DNA from 3 places in the Streptomyces sp. NBC_00775 genome. Region 2 is predicted to be linked to each of the others. Evidence: riboswitches for the same ligand, from Rfam matches in the RefSeq annotation. Region 2 holds a riboswitch; each other region holds the start of a gene.

Region 1 (4,771 bases), 4.8 Mb from region 2:
ACCGTCGGGCGGCCCTCGACGAACTCGCGCTCGCCGTGGACGCCGTACTCCGCCATCTTGCGCGGCTCCTCGAAGCCCTCGCCCGTCAGCAGCACGGTGTCGGAGAGGAAGCGGGCCAGCTCGGTCAGGTTCTCCGGGCCGCCCTCGACGAGATACCGCAGCGCCTCGGCCACCACACCCGCGGGCACCGACGACTCGGCCATCAACTCGGCGTCCGGGACGGCCTCTCCGCCCAGCAGCACGGTCGGGATGCCGGACGCCTTGAGGAAGGCGAGCCCGTCCTCCCAGGCACGCTTGCCGCCCAGCAGCCGTACGACGGCGATGTCCGCGCCCTCGACGAGCGCGGGCAGCTCGGCCGTGACATTCACCCGGGTCGGATTGCCGATCCGGTACGGGGCGCCGGAGGCACGGGCCGCCAGCAGATCCGTGTCGGCGGTCGACAACAACAACACTGTGCTCATGCGGGCGCTCCCGGTGGAATGAAAGGCAGTCCTGATGGCGCGCCCGACTCGATGAGCCGCCAGAGCGCGTCCGTGTCCGCGTGTTCCTCGATCAGATCGCCGAGCCGGTCCAACTGCTCCTCGCGCAGCGCCGCGAACGACGTGTCGGCGGCCGGCACGAAACGGCGGCCCGCGGCGGCCGCCACCTCGCGCAGAAAGGCACGCCGGAACCCGTCCGACTCCAGCGAGCCGTGCCAGTGCGTGCCCCAGACGGCGCCGACCCGGCAGCCGTCCAAGAACGGCTCGCCGCCTGTCACGTCGGCGACACCGTGGTGGATCTCGTACCCCTCGACGTACTCGCCGAGCGCTTCGCCGACCGGCCGGGTGAGGGTCTTCTCGCGCGCGAACCGCACGCGTACGGGGAGGAGCCCGAGCCCGTCGACCTGACCGGCGCGCGACTCGACCTCGTCCTCGATGTGCTCGCCGAGGACCTGGAAGCCACCGCAGATGCCCAGCACGGGCCGCCCCTCGGCGGCCCGGCGTGCGATCGCGTCCGCGAGTCCGCGCTCCCGCAGCCACTCCAGCGCCTTCACCGTCCCCCGGGTCCCCGGTACGACGACGAGGTCGGCGTCTGCCAGCTCCTCGGCCCGGTCCACGAACCGCACGACGACACCCGGCTCGGCGGCCAGCGCGTCCACGTCCGTGAAGTTGGACATCAGGGGGACCGCGCAGACGGCGACCCGCAGGACGTCCGCGCCGACGGGTTCCGCCACGACGGACTCCCGCACGGCACCCCGCAGCGAGACGCGCAGCCCGTCCTCCTCGTCGATGCCGAGACCGTGCTGGAAGGGGAGGACGCCGTAGGAGCGCCGCCCGGTGAGGCCGTGAAGCATGTCGAGCCCCGGCTCCAGCAGGGAGACATCCCCCCTGAACTTGTTGACGAGGAACCCGGCGACGAACTCCTGGTCCTCGCGCGACAGCAGCGCGACCGTCCCGAAGAACGAGGCGAACACGCCCCCGCGGTCGATGTCGCCGACGACGAGCACGGGCAGCCGCGCGTTCCGCGCGATCCCCATGTTCACGATGTCCGTCCGCCGCAGATTGATCTCGGCGGGACTCCCGGCCCCCTCACAGATCACCGCGTCATACGTGCCCCGCAACTCGGCGAGGCAGTCCAGCACGGTCCCCAGAAGGGCCTCCTGGCGCCCGCCGTGATAGCCGCGCGCGGTCATCTCACCCACCGGTTTGCCCATGAGGACGACCTGACTGCTGCGGTCGCTCCCCGGCTTGAGCAGCACGGGATTCATCAGCGCGGTGGGCTCGACGCGCGCGGCCTGCGCCTGCATGGCCTGCGCGCGCCCGATCTCGGCGCCCTCGCGGGTCACGAACGAGTTCAGCGACATGTTCTGCGCCTTGAACGGCGCGACCTTGACGCCCTGCCGCACCAGCCACCGGCAGATCCCGGCGGTGACGACGCTCTTGCCGGCGTCGGAGGTGGTCCCGGCGACGAGGAGTCCGCCGCCCGTTCCGCCGCTCGTTTCGCCGCTCATGAGGTACGTCCCTTCGCGAGAAGTCTCTGGGAGAGCAGTCGCCCGGCGGCACTCACGCCGAGGGCGAGCCAGCTCACACGCCGCGACAGCCGTACGGCCCGCTCGATGTCGTCGACTTGGACGGCGCGCCCGGTGCGGTTGAGCACGGGCCGGTGCTCGACCCGCCCCCCGTAGGCGAGCGTCCCGCCGAGCCGCACCCCGAGCGCCCCCGCGAACGAGGCCTCCACAGGCCCGGCGTTGGGGCTCGGATGCTTACGGGCGTCGGCACGCCAGGCGCGTACGGCACCCCGCGGATCACTTCCGGCCGCGCTCGCGAGCACGGCGGTCAGCCGAGCCCCCGGCCACCCGGCCACATCGTCCAGGCGTGCGGAAGCCCACCCGTACCGCCGGTACTTGGGGGACTTGTGTCCGACCATGGCGTCGAGCGTGTTCACGGCGCGGAAGGCGACCAGCCCGGGTGCGCCGCCCACAGCGCCCCACACCAGTGCCCCCACCACCGCGTCGGAGGTGTTCTCGGCGACGGACTCGACGACGGCCCGCGCGATGCCGTCGGAGTCCAGCGCCTGGGGATCCCGCCCGCACAGATGGGGCAGCCGCTCCCGGGCCACCTCGACATCGCCGGCCGCGAGCGCGTCGCCGATCGCGCGGGCCTCGCGGCCGAGGGAGGTCCCCCCGACTACGGCCCAAGTGGCGGCGGCGGTCAGCGCGATGGAGGCGGTACGGGAGGCGCGTACGGAATGGCTCGCGAGCGCCGCGAGCCCTGCGGCACCGCCCACGCACACGGCGGTGTGCAGCGCGCCCCACCCGCGGTGGTCCCGCCACAACACCCGCTCCACGGCTCCCGCGGCCCGCCCGAACGCGGCGACCGGATGCCCCCGGCGAGGGTCGCCGAGCAGCAGGTCGCCGAGGAGGCCGGCGGTGGCGCCGTACGCGAAGACGCGATCGGCACGCATCGGTTCAGCCGACCGTCGGGTCGGGAACAACCGTCGTTCGCGTCACTCGCGTCGTTGGCAGGGCACTTGGGCAGCCGCGCATGGCGATATGTCCTCACTCAGGGTGTCCACGCCCTGGTTCGACGAGACCGGCGGTGAGAGTTCCTGGCTCCCGGGGACTTCCTTCCCCGGTGACAGTGGCGGGACCGCGCCGGACTCACACCGGCTTCCTCTCATGCCGCCGTACTTGGCTCGGGCAGTCCACCACGGGGTTGGAAGACCCGTCAACTTGCTGTTGACCTGCGACGGGGGAGTGTGCTGAGACCCACACCGCCGCCACCCCGGCCTGCCCGACGAGACCGACTTGCACCGAATTCCCCTGTGGGGGGCGGCAGTCCACGGATGCGCTGATGATCACGGAGCGTAGGCATCCGAAATGCCTGGCAAGACGCTCTGCGTGAAGGTGCGGAACGGGTACGCCGAGCTGTCCCGCCGCTTTCCCGCCGACGCGGAAAAAGAACCGCCCTGCTCACCGTCACCAGGAAACGGTGACCGATGAGCAGGGCGGCAAGGATCGTGCGGTCCTCAGAGGGGATCGTGCGGTGCTCGCACCACGATCGGCCGGATGCTTCAGGCGACGATCAGGGAGATGCCGTACGCCACCGCCGCAGCGCAGGCCGCGAAGCAGACGTACGCGCCCGTGGCCGCCGCGGCGGCCGGACCGCCCTGGGCCGACTCCTTCTTGGAGAGGCCGACGACGCCGAGGGTGAAGAGGCCGACGAGGGCCACGGTCACTCCGAGGCTCACTCCGATGACGGACCCGAGGGCTGCCCAGTCGATGTTCATGCTGTTTCTTCCTTTGGGTCTCAGGCCATGGCCGACGGAGCCGACGGGTTCGCCGCGGTCTCGGCGGGAGCCGGAATGGTGGCCGTGAGGTCATCGGTGAGGCTGCCGGCCGGGGGCGGGGTCACGGCGGCGATGGCCGTGGTCACCACACCGGCGGGCTCCTCGGTCTCGTTGACGTTGGTGGCGTCGACGACCTCGCGACGCGAGATCCGCCAGATCGCGGCGCTGGAGGCGACCAGGAAGACGGCGACGAGCGCGGTGCCCCAGTCGCCGAGGCCGGTGACCCACTCGGCGCCCGCGCCGACCAGCGCGGCGGCCGGCAGCGTCAGACCCCAGGCGACGAACATCCGGGTGGCGGTGGACCAGCGGACCACGCCGCCCTTGCGGCCGAGGCCGGCGCCCATCACGGAACCGGAGACGGAGTGCGTGGTGGAGAGGGAGAAGCCGATGTGGGAGGAGGCCAGGATGACCGTGGCCGCGCTGGTCTGGGCGGCGAAGCCCTGCTGCGGCTGGAGGTCGGTCAGGCCCTTGCCCATCGTGCGGATGATGCGCCAGCCGCCCAGGTAGGTGCCGAGCGCGATGGCGAGACCGGCGGAGAGGATCACCCAGACCGGCGGATCGGCGTCGGGGGCGATGGCGCCACCGGCGATCAGGGCCAGGGTGATGATGCCCATCGTCTTCTGGGCGTCGTTGGTGCCGTGGGCCAGCGAGACCAGACCGGCGGAGGCTATCTGGCCGGCGCGGTAGCCCTTCGCGGTGGCCTTGGTGTCGGCGTTCTTACTGAGCCTGTACGACAGCCGCGTGGCGAGCATCGCGGCGATGCCCGCGACGATCGGGGCCGCGACGGCGGGCAGCAGCACCTTGCCGACCAGGACGTCCCCGTGCACCGCGCCGGTGCCGGCGGAGGCGATGGTGGCGCCGACCAGGCCGCCCATGAGGGCGTGCGAGGAACTGGACGGGAGGCCGACGAGCCACGTCAGCAGATTCCAGAGGATGGCACCGA
Region 2 (4,771 bases):
GAGTTGATGTGCTTGTACAGCGTCAGCACGAGGTTGTTCGCCACGATCGAGTCGCCCGTCGCGAAGAACGCGACCAGCCGGCCGATCATGTGCTGCTCGCCCTGCGAGAGCTTCGCGAGGTCGGCGACGTCCGAGTGGAGGTCGACCTCCTCGACGGTCCAGGTGTTCTTGATCGCGTCCCGGTAGCGCTCGTAGAAGTCCGGGTAGCGCATGGGGCGGAGGGTGAGTTCGAAGCCCGGGTCGAGGAGGTTCTTCTCGGTCTTTTCGGGGGCGGTCGTCATTACTGGCAGGCCTCGCAGGACTCGGGGTTCTCAAGGGAGCAGGCGACGGCGTCGGGGTCGGCCGCCTGCTGGACGGGGATGGTCTTCTCGGGCTGCGTCTGCGCCTGGGCGGCGCGGGCGATGCGGGTCGCCGGGCGCGAGCGCAGGTAGTACGTCGTCTTCAGGCCCGACTTCCAGGCGTAGGCGTACATCGAGGAGAGCTTGCCGATGGTCGGCGTCTCCAGGAACAGGTTCAGCGACTGGGCCTGGTCGAGGAACGGGGTGCGGGCGGCGGCCATGTCGATGAGGCCGCGCTGCGGGATCTCCCAGGCCGTGCGGTACAGGTCACGGACGTCCTGCGGCACCCAGGTGAAGCCCTGCACCGAGCCGTTGGACTCGCGCAGCGCCTCGCGGGTCTGCGCGTCCCACACGCCGAGCTTCTTCAGCTCGGCCACCAGGTAGGAGTTGACCTGGAGGAACTCGCCGGAGAGCGTCTCGCGCTTGAAGAGGTTCGAGACCTGCGGCTCGATGCACTCGTACACGCCCGCGATCGACGCGATCGTGGCGGTGGGGGCGATGGCGAGGAGGAGCGAGTTGCGCATGCCGACCGCGGCGATGCGTTCCCGCAGGGCCGTCCAGCGCTCCGGCCAGGTGAGTTCCACGTCGAAGTGGTCGGGGTGGAGGACTCCGCGGGCCGTACGGGTCTTCTCCCAGGCCGGAAGCGGGCCGTTGCGCTCGGCGAGGTCCGCGGAGGCCTCGTACGCGGCGAGCATGATGCGCTCGGCGATACGGGTGGACAGGGCCTTGGCCTGCGGTGAGTCGAACGGGACGCGCAGCTTGAAGAAGACGTCCTGGAGGCCCATCGCGCCGAGGCCGACCGGGCGCCACTTCGCGTTGGAGCGGCCCGCCTGCTCGGTCGGGTAGAAGTTGATGTCGACGACGCGGTCGAGGAAGGTGACGGCCGTGCGGACCGTCTCGTCCAGCCGCTCCCAGTCGATGTCGCCGGCCGCCGTGTCGACGAACGCGCCCAGGTTGACCGAGCCCAGGTTGCAGACCGCCGTCTCGCCGTCGTCCGTGACCTCCAGGATCTCGGTGCACAGGTTCGAGGAGTGGACGGTGTGGCCCGGCTCCGCCGTCTGGTTGGCGGTGCGGTTGGCGGCGTCCTTGAAGGTCATCCAGCCGTTGCCGGTCTGTGCGAGGGTGCGCATCATGCGGCCGTACAGGTCGCGGGCCGGGATGGTCTTCTTGGCGAGGCCCGCCTCCTCCGCCTTGCGGTACGCGGCGTCGAACTCGTCGCCCCACAGGTCGACCAGCTCGGGCACGTCGGCGGGGGAGAAGAGGGACCAGACGGCGTCCTCGTTCACCCGGCGCATGAACTCGTCCGGGATCCAGTGCGCGAGGTTCAGGTTGTGCGTACGGCGGGCGTCCTCGCCGGTGTTGTCGCGCAGCTCCAGGAACTCCTCGATGTCGGAGTGCCAGGTCTCCAGGTAGACCGCGGCCGCGCCCTTGCGCCGGCCGCCCTGGTTCACGGCGGCGACCGAGGCGTCGAGGGTCTTCAGGAACGGGACGATGCCGTTGGAGTGCCCGTTCGTGCCGCGGATCAGCGAACCGCGCGAACGGATACGGGAGTACGACAGGCCGATGCCGCCCGCGTGCTTCGAGAGCCGGGCGACCTGGTGGTAGCGGTCGTAGATGGAGTCCAGCTCGTCCAGCGGGGAGTCGAGGAGGTAGCAGGACGACATCTGGGGATGCCGGGTGCCGGAGTTGAAGAGGGTGGGGGAGGAGGGGAGGTAGTCGAGGCGGCTCATCAGGCTGTAGAGCGCCGCTACTTCGTCGAGGGCCCTGGTGGTGTCGTCCTCGGCGAGGCCGGATGCCACGCGGAGCATGAAGTGCTGGGGCGTCTCGACGACCTTGCGGGTGATCGGGTGCCGCAGGAGGTAGCGGCTGTGCAGGGTGCGCAGGCCGAAGTAGCCGAAGCGGTCGTCGCCTTCGGTGTCGATCAGGGCGTCGAGGTGGGCCGTGTGCAGCCGGACGAACTCGGCGGTGCGGTCGGCGATCAGGCCCTCGCGGTGGCCGGTCGTGATCGACTCGGAGAAGGTCGTGACGCCCTGGGAGGCGGCCTCGGCCGCGATGCTGATCGTCAGCAGCCTGGCCGCCAGCTTCGAGTAGGCGGGGTCCTCGGAGATGAGGCCCGCGGCGGCCTCCGTGGCCAGTTCGCGCAGTTCCGTGTCGTCCGCGCGGGCGGAGCGGCCGCGCAGCGCGGCGGCGGCGACCCGGCCGGGGTCGGCGTCGGGGAGGTCGGCGGTGAGGTCGGTCAGGGTACGCAGCAGCGTGGTACCGGGACCGTCGTTCTCCACCGGGGCCTGCACCGGGGCCTGCGGCACGGAAACTGAAGCCGGATCGGCTGGCGCGATGGTCACTTGGGGCTCTCCCTCGCTCGGCACGGGGCCAGGGGAAAGCGGCGGGGCACACGAGCGCGCACGGCGTCGCGTCCACCGGCCCATTCCGCGAGGCCCGGACGTCGTCGGCGCCCGGGCCGGGTGGCCGGGGCGCGCTGTCGGCAGGTCCTCGGACTGACGCGAGTGTGTGCACGCGGGTACGCGAACACACACAAGTACACCGTTGCGGGACAGTTCCGGATTCGCACCGGATTCCCCTGCGGCGACAGCGAGCATGAGCATACATCTTGTGCCGGGCTGCGGGAGCACCACCACATGTTGTGTCGCGTTGGTGTCGGGGAGTGCTACGGAGTGTGCTGGAGCGTCAACTCGTAGGTGAGCAGCGGGATGTGTCAGGGGCATGAGTGCGGGCCGCCGGATTGTGTCCGGCGGCCCGTCTGGTGGCCGCTGTGGCTTGTTGTGGGTCGGGGCCGGGTCGGGGGTATCCGTCCTCGGTCTGGCGCGGAATCGGTGGGGTTTCAAGGGCTCGGCGTTGACGCGCCAGCCGCTGCGGGCGGACGCCCCCGACCCGTCCCCTTCGGCCGTACGGCGTCTGCGGCATTGAAGGGGCGCGGGGAACTGCGCAATCCCTCCGTCCGCACCCGTCCGGCGGCTAGGGGGTCGCCTCCGCTGTCGCCGGCGGCAGCTTCGCCTCGACGCTCGGGGTGGCCGCGTCCGCCGTGTAGTCCTCCGGGGACGTTTCGTCCACGCCGTCGGGGGCGTTGAAGGCCCGGAGGGCGAAGGTGAGGACCACGGTCACGACCACGTTGAGGACGAACGCCGTGAAGCCGATGTAGCCGATCTCCCCGATGCCAGGGATCTCCTTCGAGTTGCCGCCGAAGTGATCCTGGGTGGGGGAGGCGATCCCGTACGCGGCGAGCGTGCCGTAGAGCATGCCCACGGCCCAGCCGGCGAGGAGTGCCCAGCGGTGGAACCAGCGGGTGAACAGGCCGCCCACCAGGGCGGGGAACGTCTGGAGGATCCAGATGCCGCCGAGGAGCTGGAAGTTGATCGCGACGGTTTTGTCCATCGTCAGGACGAAGACCAGCGCGCCCACCTTCACCAGGAGCGAGACCAGCTTGGAGACCTTGGTCTCCTGCTGCGGGGTCGCGTCCGGCTTGATGAAGTCCTTGTAGATGTTGCGGGTGAAGAGGTTGGCGGCGGCGATGGACATGATCGCCGCGGGGACGAGCGCACCGATGCCGATCGCGGCGAAGGCCACGCCCGCGAACCAGTCCGGGAACATGGTCTCGAAGAGCTGGGGGATGGCGAGTTGGCCGTTCGTGACCTTCACCCCGGCCGCGATCGCCATGAAGCCGAGGAGGGCCAGCAGGCCCAGCATCAGGGAGTAGAGCGGGAGGATCGTGGTGTTGCGGCGGATGACGTTGCGGCTGCGGCTCGACAGCGTCGCCGTGATCGAGTGCGGGTACATGAAGAGCGCGAGTGCCGAGCCCAGGGCGAGGGTGGCGTACGTCCACTGGTTCGCTTCGGCGGGGACGATTCCGCCGGCGCCCGCCGCCGTGTACTTGTCGTTCGCCGCCTTGAAGATCTCGTCGAAGCCGCCCAGCTTGATCGGGATGTAGATGATGGCCACCGCGATCACGATGTAGATCAGGGTGTCCTTCACGAACGCGATCAGCGCCGGGGCGCGCAGGCCCGAGGAGTAGGTGTAGGCCGCCAGCACGCCGAAGGCGATGAGGAGCGGGAGGTCCTTCACGAACCAGTTCGTGTTCTCGCCGCCGCCCACGCCCATCACGTCCAGCACGGCCTGGATGCCGACCAGTTGGAGCGCGATGTACGGCATGGTGGCCAGGATGCCGGTGACGGCCACGGCGAGGGACAGCCCCTTGGAGCCGAAGCGGCCGCGCACGAAGTCCGACGTCGTCACGTATCCGTGCTTGTGGGAGACCGACCACAGGCGGGGGAGGAAGGTGAAGATCAGGGGGTAGACCAGGATCGTGTACGGAACCGCGAAGAAGCCGGCCGCGCCCGCCGCGTAGATGGCGGCCGGTACGGCGACGAAGGTGTACGCCGTGTAGAGGTCGCCGCCGAGCAGGAACCAAGTGATCCAGG
Region 3 (4,771 bases), 6.2 Mb from region 2:
CGCCCTGGTGCTGGTACCGGGCGGCGGTGGCGACGCGGGCATGTTCGAGGACGTCGTGCCGCTGCTCGCCGAGCGGTTCACGGTGATCACCTACGACCGGCGCGGCAACTCCCGCAGCCCGCTCGCCGATCCGGCGGCACGCATCGACGTCCCGCAGCAGGCGGACGACGTGATCGCGATCCTCGACCACTACGGCATCGACCAGGCGTACGTCTTCGGCAACAGCGGCGGCGCGATCATCGCGCTGGAACTGCTGGCGCACCACTCCGGGCGACTGCTCGGCGCCGTCGTCCACGAGCCCCCGCTCATGCAGGTGCTGCCCTTGGACAGCCCGGAGCGGCAGGCCATGGAGGACATCGAACGGCTCGGCCGGGATAAGGGTCCGCTGCGGGCGTCGGCCGCGTTCGGCGCGATGACGCTTCCGCAGCCGCCGCGGATGTTCGTGTCACCGAGGGGCCAGGCGCTGATCGCCGCGACCTCCCGCGTGATGCTGGCCACCGCCGGTGCCGCGAAGCGGGTGACCGGTCGCGAGCCGGACACCATGACCCGCATCCTGGGCAACTCCCGCATCCTCATCGAGCGGGAACTGTCCGAGTTCTGCTTCGCGTACCAGCCCGACCTCGATGCCCTGCGGAACGTGGGCATCCCCTGGCGCCTCGCCACGGGCCGCGACAGCGAAGGGCGCCCCTACCATCGTCCCGCTCACGTCCTGAGCGAACTGCTCGGCGTAGCATGCGAGGAGTTCCCCGGAGGCCACACGGTCTACCAGCAGCGTCCGCGGGAATTCACCCAGCGGCTGATCACGATTCTGGACCAACTCTCCTCATGAAGACCGACAAGGGCAGCGCGGCGGACACGCGGCCGTCCCCGCGCGTCAGACCGGCGCTGAACCGGACGTACATCGCCGCCGCCGCCCTGGCCCTGATCGACGCCAACGGCCTCGGCAACTTCTCGATGCGCAAGCTCGGCGCGGGGCTCGGGGTCGACCCGATGGCGGTGTACCGCTACTTCCGGGACCAGGAGGAGCTGTTCGACGGCATCGCGGAGGCGCTCTTCGACGAGCTCGATGTCGACTCGCTGCCCTGGGACGACACTTGGCGGGCGGTCTCCGAGCAGTACTGCCGGCGGCTGCGCGACACGCTGCTCCGCCATCCGCAGGCGGTCTCGGTCTTCGCGACCCGTCCGGTGCGCTCGCGTGCGTCGATCGACACGGGCGTACGGATCATCGAGCTGCTTCAGGCCAGGGGTTTCACCCCGACCCACGCCCTGCAGATCGCTCGCTGTCTGCGCGAGTTCACCATCGGGCACGCGCTGAGCCTGGCGGTGGTGCGGCTCGGTTCGCAGAGCCGCAGCAAGAAGCCCGCGCCCGAATCGCCCGCGTACAACGTCCTCGCCCGCGCGGCCGACGGCACGGAGATCGACGAGCACTTCGACATCGGCCTCACGGCGATGCTGGACGGCTTCGAGCGGCTGATCTGAACGAGAAGGGCGGCCCAGGCCGACGACCGGGACCGCCCTTCTTCAACCGCTCAGTGAGCGACGGGAGTTGCCTCCGCGGCGGGCTCCTTCTCCCGCACGGTGGCCGGTCGTGGAGCCAGTACCCGCTCCGCCAGCACCCCGAAGACGAGACCGAAGGCGGTCCACAGGGTCAGCTGGATGGCCAGGGCCGCGAGGCGGAACTGCCAGAGCAGGGTGGCGGAGAAGTCCTTCGGGACCTCGTTGACGGTCGGCAGGAACGCGTACGCGAGGCCGATGGCGAGGACGAAGAACGCGCCCGCCGCGAGCGTCGCGTTCCAGTTGCCCAGGCGCGGCGCGAGGCGCTTGCCCAGGATGACCGTGGCGACGGCGAGCAGCACGCTGAGCACCATCATCAGGAAGTACAGGGTCGTGCGCTTGCCGATGGTGTCGGGGTCGCCGACGGACGGCGGGTTGGCCGGGTACTTCAGGAACGGCACCACGTAGACGGCGAGCAGGCCCGCCGCCGACAGCAGGAGCGCGCTGGCGCGCGGCCCGAACCGGCCGATCCTGCCCAGCGCGAAGCAGTACGCGAGGGCGGCGATCCCGCCGAACGAGACCCCGTAGACGAGGACACCGGTGGCCAGACCGCCGGTGGACTGCATCGTGCGGGAGACGATCTCCATACCGTGCTCGTGCGAGTGCGCCTCCTCGTAGGCGATCGCCGAGTCCACGCGCGGCTCACCCAGGAAGTAGGCGACGACCAGGGCGAGCAGGCCCGCGGCGAGACCCGCGAGCATGCCACGCACCAGGAGGTTTCTGACAGTTGCGGAATTCATGAGCTCGTACGTTTCCTCTTCGGCGTCAGTGGCAGGGGAAGCCGAGGAGGTGGCGGGCGTCGTGCACCCACTCGTGCACGTTCTCGCCGGACACGAGGGAGGTGGCGCCCTGTTCGGCGCCGACGAAGTAGAGCAGGACCAGCATCAGGATGCCGAAGAAGACCGCCCAGGGGGCGATCGCGCCGATCGGCAGCTTCGCGGGAACGGCGGTGGGGGTAGCGGTCGGCTGAGCGACGGACTGCGCCATGGGGCAGAACCTCCTGGGGAACTCGCGTCCCATCTTGGTGGTGCACAGGACGACGGCCGCGGGTCTGACTTGCTCGACCTTCACCACCCCTGGCGGGAGTGGTTCTTGATGGGCTTACAGTGGCGCGACCGTGCCGGATTTCCACCGGACTTCCGCCGAACCGTCGTCAATATCGACGAGACCGTACCGCGTGGCGGGGATCCGGCCAAGGGCGCATGAGGGGCACGGCGTGCGCCCCTTGCCCGGCCGCGTGGCCGGTTCCCGTACCGCACAAGGGTTTCGCACAGGAAAGTGGATGTGTATGACGAGCCGAGTGATCCTGATCTCAGCGGCGATCAGCGAGGCACTGCGCGAGGCCCGCTTCGACGACGGATGCCCGGTCGACGCCTCGGGGCTGCGGCTCGCGCGGGCGGCCGCGGGCAGTGTTCCGGCCGCGGCCCGGCTGTGGGTCTCCCCCACCGTGCGGTGCCGGGAGACCGCGGGCGCGCTCGGCCTCGACACCCCCGCGGACGCACCGGAGTTGGCCGCTCTGGACGTGGGCCGCTGGCGCGGGGCGACCCTCGACGAGGTGAGCGCGAAGGAGCCGGAGGCGGTGGCACGGTGGCTGGCCGATCCCGGATCCGCGCCGCACGACGGGGAGTCGGTGCGGGCGTTCTGCGACCGGGTGGCGGGCTGGCTGGACACGGCCTCCGAGGTCACCGGGCGAACCGTCGCCGTGGTGGAGCCGGAGGTCGTACGGGCCTTGGTGGTACGGGTGTTGGGGGCGCCGGAGTCGGCGTTCTGGCGCGTCGACGTGCCCCCGCTGACCGCCACGGAGTTCAGCGGCCGCGCGGGTCGCTGGAACGTTCGCGCGGGACGCCCGCTCGGGGAGCCGGGCTGACCCGTCCGCCATCAGGGCGCGTCGCCGCTCACGCGCCCGCCGCCTCCCGCGAGATCCGCTCGAACTGCGCCCCCATCGCCTCGGAGAGCGCCTGGGCCGCCGTCAGCGGGCGGACCATGACCATGAAGTCGTCGATCCGGCCGTCCTCGTCGAAGTGCAGGAAGTCGCAGCCGGTGAGCTGCTTGTCGCCCACCTTCGCCTCGAAGACCAGCGCGTGGTCCCGGCCGTCGGCGCCGGCGATCTCGCGTACGTACCGGAAGTCGGTGAAGACACGGGAGACGGCGCGCAGGATGGCCGCGGTGATCGCCTTGCCCGGGTAGGGCTTGAAGGCGACGGGGCTGGTGAACACCACGTCCTCGGCCAGCATCTCCTCGATCGCGGCGAAGTCTCCGGCCTCCACGGCCTTGCGGAAGGAATGCATCACGCCCACCTCTTCTACTCAACCAGTTGTCTAGGTGCGGATGACATTAATCGCGCATGTTCCCGGCGTCCAGCCTCGGAGCAGAGCCGCCCGCCGTATTCCCGGAGCGTCATTGGATCCCCTATGGCTGCAAGCGGGTTCCCTATTGGTCACCTATGTCCGACGCGCATACCGTCGAGCACATCGCCGCCCTGACGATCTGAGCGCAGAACGTCAGGGCGTACGGCCAAGAACGTTCCCCAGGTCCGTCAGGGCCCGCTCCCCCGGAGAGAACACCATGTCGAAGATCCTTTTCGTGATGACCGGCGTCGACTACTGGACGCTCGCCGACGGCACCCGTCACCCGACCGGCTTCTGGGCCGAGGAGGCCGTCGCCCCGTACGAGGCCTTCAAGGCCGCGGGCCACGAGGTCGTCGTCGCCACGCCGGGCGGCGTCGTGCCGACCGTGGACCAGGGAAGCCTGGCGCCCGAGGTGAACGGCGGGCAGGAGGGCGCCGACCGGATCGCCGGCGCCCTCGCGTCGATCGCCGAGCTCCAGCAGCCGATCAAGCTGGAGGAAGCGGACCTGGACGACTACGCGGCCGTCTTCTACCCCGGCGGCCACGGCCCGATGGAGGACCTCGCGGTCAACGCCGACTCCGGCCGGCTCCTCACCCTCGCGCTCGACTCGGGCAAGCCGCTCGGTGTGGTGTGCCACGCCCCGGCCGCGCTGCTCGCCGCCACCCGCGAGGACGGCGGCAACGCCTTCGCGGGCTACCGGGTCTCCGGGTTCACCAACGCCGAGGAGACCCAGGCGGGTCTCGCAGGCAAGGCCAAGTGGCTGCTCCAGGACCGGCTCGTCGAGGCGGGCGTCGACTTCCAGGAGGGCGAGCCGTGGGCCCCCAAGGTGGTTGTCGACCGCAACCTGGTCACCGGCCAGAACCCGTCCT

The links. Region 2 has a riboswitch for cobalamin ahead of OIC96_RS15870 (ribonucleoside-diphosphate reductase subunit alpha). Riboswitches for the same ligand answer to the same signal wherever they lie in the genome.
Region 1: another riboswitch for cobalamin. It lies ahead of OIC96_RS37130 (cobalamin biosynthesis protein); the one in region 2 lies ahead of OIC96_RS15870 (ribonucleoside-diphosphate reductase subunit alpha).
Region 3: another riboswitch for cobalamin. It lies ahead of OIC96_RS43540 (CbtB domain-containing protein); the one in region 2 lies ahead of OIC96_RS15870 (ribonucleoside-diphosphate reductase subunit alpha).

What each region holds. Positions count from the first base shown of each region.
Region 1 is NZ_CP108938.1:8,366,619-8,371,389, forward strand. Features, by position in the region: gene cobN (cobaltochelatase subunit CobN) at 1-461, opposite strand, end outside; gene OIC96_RS37125 (cobyric acid synthase) at 458-1,990, opposite strand; gene OIC96_RS37130 (cobalamin biosynthesis protein) at 1,987-2,943, opposite strand; cobalamin riboswitch at 3,063-3,203, opposite strand; gene OIC96_RS37135 (hypothetical protein) at 3,553-3,768, opposite strand; gene OIC96_RS37140 (inorganic phosphate transporter) at 3,789-4,771, opposite strand, start outside.
Region 2 is NZ_CP108938.1:3,582,907-3,587,677, reverse strand. Features, by position in the region: gene OIC96_RS15875 (ribonucleotide-diphosphate reductase subunit beta) at 1-281, opposite strand, end outside; gene OIC96_RS15870 (ribonucleoside-diphosphate reductase subunit alpha) at 281-2,680, opposite strand; cobalamin riboswitch at 2,803-2,941, opposite strand; gene mctP (monocarboxylate uptake permease MctP) at 3,312-4,771, opposite strand, start outside.
Region 3 is NZ_CP108938.1:9,796,125-9,800,895, reverse strand. Features, by position in the region: gene OIC96_RS43555 (alpha/beta fold hydrolase) at 1-829, shown strand, start outside; gene OIC96_RS43550 (TetR/AcrR family transcriptional regulator C-terminal domain-containing protein) at 826-1,479, shown strand; gene OIC96_RS43545 (CbtA family protein) at 1,530-2,294, opposite strand; gene OIC96_RS43540 (CbtB domain-containing protein) at 2,320-2,541, opposite strand; cobalamin riboswitch at 2,578-2,742, opposite strand; gene OIC96_RS43535 (histidine phosphatase family protein) at 2,843-3,421, shown strand; gene OIC96_RS43530 (nuclear transport factor 2 family protein) at 3,450-3,842, opposite strand; gene OIC96_RS43525 (type 1 glutamine amidotransferase domain-containing protein) at 4,120-4,771, shown strand, end outside.